DNA from 2 places in the Wukongibacter baidiensis genome. Region 1 is predicted to be linked to the other one. Evidence: riboswitches for the same ligand, from Rfam matches in the RefSeq annotation. Region 1 holds a riboswitch; the other holds the start of a gene.
What was found. Region 1 has a riboswitch for glycine ahead of nuoE (NADH-quinone oxidoreductase subunit NuoE). Riboswitches for the same ligand answer to the same signal wherever they lie in the genome.
Positions count from the first base shown of each region.

Region 1 (3,196 bases):
ATTGAAACACCTATAATGTTTGATATCAACACAGATTGTTAACCCAATCCTAATAAACATATATAAAGTAGTCATCCATAGATAGAAATATGGATGGCTACTTTATTATAATTAAATAAAAATAGTGATTTTATCCTTGTCTCTTATAAAATATTTAGCCTTAGATTTTTTTTCGTTTACTAATATTTGAGAATCTTTAATCCTCTGTTGTATTTGAGTTCGACTTGTATCTGTTAGATTTTCACTTAAAAGCTTATCCAATCTAACCTTATAGTTGTAATTCTTGATAAAAATATCTATCCTATCGATATTTTTTTCACTGTATTCTGAAATAGAGAATTTATCAATCCTCAGCTCTGGGGCACCTTCATTCTTATATTGTTCATCCTTAAGATATCCATTCTGTTCAAGGGAATCAGGATCACTAAGGCTATTTGACTTATTTGAAAGATACTTGTTCAGAATTTTATTCCACGTATGTCCCTTTTCACATTTATATATAGCGTATTTATATATATTTTTGCCATTAGCATTGTGTCTTCTTACCATAGAATCATAGAAGATAACCTTCCTTCCACAGCTTGAGCAATACCTCTCTACACTATCAATCTTTTCTTCGAATAACTCCCAATTTAATGTTAACTGACTCATTTACCTTACCTCCCGAAATTGTCCAGGCAAGGTAAATAGAATTAGTAGTTTTTATTTTTAATATCATATACAACACCTTACCTGTAGTTAGTTTTTAAAAGTCCCGTTGAAGTTTTCAGTAAATATCGGCATGGGTTCACCTCCTTAGCTTTTAATGGAATTGAAAACAAAAAAATAGAGGCGATTAAAATCGCCTCTGGGGTTAAACTATTAATTTATATCCAATCCAAGTGCTGACAGAATAAATCAAATTGAATATAAAAAAACCATGCATAAAATCAGCATGGTCTATAATTAATATTTATATAGCTAAACAATTTAGAAATACAATAATTTTCAATGCAAGAAAATAGGAATCTTCACTAATTTCTTTGAAATATATTTTGATGTTGTTTAACTATAGATAAAACCCTATGCAAATCTTAATTTTCAACATTGTCAAAGAAAGCATCAAAAAAACAGGCATACTATTTAGACGCCTCAAAAGCTTTCTCTAGAATTATTTATTTCCTCTACTTAACAATGTTAAAAAATAATCTTCTCATAAAGTCAATCTACTCCTTCATTTTGTTTTCATCATTTTGATTATACATGAGCTATACAAAGATGTCAAATCATGGAGAAACCAGCGAACAAATAGTACACAAAAAGATTATTCATACACAGTGATTAATAAATAACTAATGGGATTTGTGATGAAAATGAAATTTTTAAAAGTTTAAATTGCAAAATTGATAAAATAATTAGAAAAAATTAGGATAACGTTTGCCTAAAAACCTGTAATTGCATACAAATATTCATTGTATATGTAAAAAAATTAATAAACCATGAAAAATTTTACTTATCTTCTTGCAAATATTGAAATTTTTCGATAAACATGATAATATATATAGAAGTTAATAAATATTCGTAATTGAATGAAAATTTCATAGTTATCCATGTGATGGTAGCGAGAGATACCCCTAGGGGAGCCGAAGAAGCAATATATAGCCTCTCTCAATCTATATAGAATCTTTCAGGCAAAAGGATCGCTATCGGATGGAACTCTGGAAAGACCTTATAGGCGCCGAAGGAGCAATACAAAACATCTCTCTTGTAGAATCTCTCAGGCAAAGAAACAGAGAAGTATGAGTGACGTTTTATTGTGGATGTCATTCATATTTTTTTCTAAACGGATAGGAAACGCTAATGAGAAAGCAAAAAGATTACCTATGGCAAAAATTGTGGTTTTTTTCACAAATGTGGTAATCGTGATTATAAAATAATCAGAGTGACAATATGGGATTGAAGTTTTAATATTCATTTCACGTATATATTTTGAAAGGAGTGGAAACAAATGCAATGCTGTTGTGGGAAAAAGCAATCTAATATGAGTGATCCTCAGATTGATCTTAAAAAGTTAGATCCTGTACTAGAAAAATATAAGGGTGTGTCTGGGAGTCTTATTAGTATTCTTCAGGCGGTACAAGAAATATATAATTATTTGCCTCGCAGGGCTTTAAATTATGTAGCTGAGGAGACGGGAATAAAGCCATCTAAGATACTAGGCGTAGCAACCTTCTATACTCAGTTTAGACTAGAACCTGTAGGTAAATTTGTTATCATGCTATGTCAAGGGACTGCTTGCCATGTTAATGGATCAAAGGCTATTGAAGAGGCCATTTGTGATGAACTTGGTATAAATGAAGGTGAAACCACAAATGATGATTTATTTACATTAGAAAATGTTGCCTGTCTTGGCTGTTGTAGTTTATCACCGGTTATGATGATTAACGGAGAAACCTATGGAAACCTTACACCTGACAAGGCAAAGGAAATTGTAAGGGATATTAAGAAAAAAGAAGGTCAGGAGGTGTAGAGTATGAAGATAGTTATTGGGCAAGGAAGCTGCGGTATTGCAGCGGGAGCAAATAAAGTTCATAAGGAATTTGAAGATGAAATAAAGAATAAAGGTCTTGATGTAGAGCTTACACTTACTGGCTGTATAGGAATGTGCCATCTAGAGCCAATAGTGGATGTTATAGACGAGAAGAATGAAAAGATCACCTATGTAAAGGTAAATCCAGAGATGGTTACAGAGATAATAACAAAGCATATAGTGGGAAAAGAAGTAGCCCATGAGTATGTTATTAGTGGGAATGATCAAGATATATTGGATAAACAAGAAAGAATTGCCCTAAGAAATTGTGGAATCATCAATCCTGAATATATAGAAGAATATATGAAAGATGACGGATATAAGGCCGCTGAAAAATGTATTAAAGAAATGAGTCCCGATGAGGTAATCGAAGAGATTAAGAAATCTGGACTAAGGGGCAGAGGTGGAGCTGGATTCCCGACATGGTTCAAGTGGAATGCGGCTAGGAAATCTCCAGGAGAAACTAAATATATTGTTTGTAACGCAGATGAGGGAGACCCAGGTGCATTTATGGATAGGAGTATCCTAGAGGGTGATCCCCACAGTTTGATTGAGGGTATGATTATTGGAGGATATGCCATAGGTGCAAAGCAAGGTGTTATCTATGTTAGGGCAGAGTATCCTTTG
Region 1 is NZ_CP138202.1:3,797,150-3,800,345, forward strand. It holds gene R9X47_RS17175 (asparaginase) at 1-42, shown strand, start outside; gene R9X47_RS17180 (S4 domain-containing protein) at 112-651, opposite strand; glycine riboswitch at 1,592-1,692, shown strand; glycine riboswitch at 1,696-1,774, shown strand; gene nuoE (NADH-quinone oxidoreductase subunit NuoE) at 1,988-2,509, shown strand; gene nuoF (NADH-quinone oxidoreductase subunit NuoF) at 2,513-3,196, shown strand, end outside.

Region 2 (3,196 bases), 1.9 Mb from region 1:
TCTAGCATCTGCCTCTTATCGGCTTCAGTATTGGGAATATATCTATGCATAAGCTCCCTCCTTACTACAAATTTAATTAATGACTTTCACTTTTACAAAACTCTTCGTATTCCTTATCACTCATTAGATTATCTAGCTCAGATTTATCTGACATTTCTACCGCTAAAATCCAGCTTTCATACGGCTTCTCGTTTAAGAGTTCTGGTGAATCCTCTAATTCTTCATTTACTTCTGCGATCTTTCCTGAAATAGGTAAGAATGAATCAGAGGCAGCCTTTACAGACTCAATAACCCCAAAAACATCGCCAGCATCTATTTCGTCATCAACATCTGGCATTTCAACATAAACGATTTCTCCAAGGGCATGCTGTGCATAGTCTGTAATTCCAATAGTAGCCTTATCGCCTTCAACCTTAACCCACTCATGATCCTTTGAATAATAAAGTCCTTCAACTATTTTCATAATAAATTCCTCCTCAAAATTTTTTTCTTTCTCTCTATTTCTTATACTTTTTAGTATAGAATCTCTTACTTACCACCTTAGCCTTCAAGACTCTCTTTCTGACTTGAATCTCTATTGGAGTTTCAAGCTTAGCATATTCAATATCAACCATGGCTAAACCTATATTTTTATTTACAGTTGGCGCAGCATAACCAGTGGTTACAAAACCTATCTTCTTTCCATCTGCCATTACATCGTATCCGTGTCTTGGTATCCCTTTATCTATCATTTCGAAACCAACAATTTTCCTCTTAAGACCCTCTTCTTTTTGCTTTACCAAGGCTTCTTTTCCAATGAAGTTTTCCTTATCAAGTTTTACGAAGAATCCAAGTCCAGCTTCTAACGGCGTTATATCCTCAGATAGTTCATTGCCATAAAGGGGCAGTGTAGCCTCAAATCTTAAGGTATCTCTTGCTCCCAGTCCTGCAGGCTTCAATCCATATTCTTTCCCTGCCTCCGTTAGTTTATCCCATACCAATTCAGCATCATCATGAGCAAGATATATTTCGAATCCATCTTCACCTGTGTACCCAGTTCTAGATACTAGACAATTGGCACCGGCTACTTTTACATCCCTCTTACAATAGAAAAAACCTATTTCCGAAAGCTCAGTGTCTGTCAGTTCCTGCAATATTTTCTGCGCATTTGGACCTTGAATAGCCATTTCAGATACATCATCGGATATGTTAGCAAGTTCCACCTCATAGGTTCCCACATTTTCCTTCATCCATTTAAAATCTTTTTCTATGTTGCTTGCATTAATTACAAGGAAAAAGTGATTGCTTGTAAATTTGTAAACTAGAAGATCATCTACAACTCCGCCATGGGGGTAACACATAAAGGTATAGATAACCTGATTATCTTCAAGTACCGATACATCATTAGTAACCAAGTTTTGAACAAAATCAAAGGCTTCTTTTCCTTTAACCTCAACTTCACCCATATGGGATACGTCAAATAATCCTGCAAAGTTTCTAACTGCTTCATGTTCAGCCGTCAAACCCTCATACTGTACGGGAAGTGCCCATCCTGAAAAGTTAACAATTTTTCCTCCATGCTTTTCATGGGATTTAAACAGAGATGTTTTTCTTAATTCATTCATATTAGAATTCCTCCCTCCAAATTTTCAATCTCAGATCTTTGTTAATGCTTCAGAATATAGTCATAAATTCGTGTCCGATTATTAATTAAATCATCCTTAGTATTATAGGTTAAAGTAATAAATAATATCATTTCATATTAAAAGTTATATGCTATATTCAAAGAAATATTCTCCCCATAGACTCGGGGGGTATATATCACCGCCTTCTACGCCTCATCTTCTTCATTCTATGCAATAAAAAAAGAATATAAGGACATGTAAAATAATCATGCCATCATATTCTCTGTCTTCTGACCTGAGAGCGTCTACATTATTTCAGTCAATAATGTATTTCCCCTTCGGCGCCGAATCCCGGACTCTCCAGAGTTCCATCAAGTAGCGCTCCTTTTGCCTGAAAGTTTCTATAAAAGGCTGGCCACCTTTCATATTGCTTCTTCGGCTTCTTCAATAAAAGATATCTCACGCTACCATCATTTGGCAATTTTCAATTTCGAATAAATATCATCTTAAATGTTATTTTTATAATATAACATTTTTCTGAAAATTTCAACAGTTGATATTGTTTTAACAACAACTTTTTTTATTTTCTTATAAATATATGATTTTTATCGTAATCATGCCACATACGAAGCTTAGCATATGACTTTTTTAGCCCAAAAATGATTTAAACGTGATAACTTTATGCATATTAACAAAATATTACTTTAAGTGACTTGAATAAATATTTGTCAAAGAATACTATTTATAACCTAACGCCTTGCTCTAATAGTTCCTTTAAGAATCTATCATATTCACCTTCATTTTTTTCGATTTCTAGTTTTTCAGCAAAATACTTTCCCAATTCTTTTTCTAGTTCTATAATATTTTCATCAAGGCTACTTTTTCTTTGATAGTATTCTTTCAACAATCTATGTTCTTCTTTAGTAATGGAGTATTTATAGTTCTGTTCTCTGATTTCATTTATTCCTAAAACTATAGGAATATCCTTTTTTTCTACCACCACTACCATTGTTGACCCAACATAATCACCAACTCTTTTATGCTGCTTTGAAAAAAAGATTAGTACTACACCTACACCATAGGCATCAACAATGATTCTAAAAAGATTTCTAATAATAGAGTGTTTTATTGTTATTGGTTCTCCATTATTTCGAAGAGTTCTAATACCTAAAAGTTTTTTACCTGGAGTCATTCCATTCATGGTCATCTCAAATATTATAAAATATCCATAGGTTATTAGCCACACAAGTATTATAACTCCTCCTACAAACCATCCTCCATGTTCATCAAATAAATCCTTAGGATTTATTTGCAGGGCGATAATGGTTATTACAATTACTAGTATGGCAGCCGTTTGAATCAAGGAGTCTACTACGGCAGCTGCTCCTCTAGACCCTAATCCTGCTAACCTATATTCTACCTCTATATTTTCAGGGGTTGTAATCTTTACTGTATTCATGATTTCACTCCATTCCTATCTTTCAATTCAAACCACAGCCCTCTGACACACTTATAATCATTTTCTGGAATTTACCCATTTATTTCTAATTATTTATTTGATACAATGGTTGAGGAGAGGTGATTAAATTTGA
Region 2 is NZ_CP138202.1:1,870,710-1,873,905, forward strand. It holds gene gcvPA (aminomethyl-transferring glycine dehydrogenase subunit GcvPA) at 1-50, opposite strand, end outside; gene gcvH (glycine cleavage system protein GcvH) at 77-463, opposite strand; gene gcvT (glycine cleavage system aminomethyltransferase GcvT) at 498-1,604, opposite strand; glycine riboswitch at 1,974-2,078, opposite strand; gene R9X47_RS08495 (RDD family protein) at 2,347-3,063, opposite strand; gene R9X47_RS08500 (stage II sporulation protein M) at 3,193-3,196, shown strand, end outside.
Region 2: linked by a shared signal. The riboswitch ahead of gcvT (glycine cleavage system aminomethyltransferase GcvT) and the one ahead of nuoE (NADH-quinone oxidoreductase subunit NuoE) in region 1 are both predicted to bind glycine.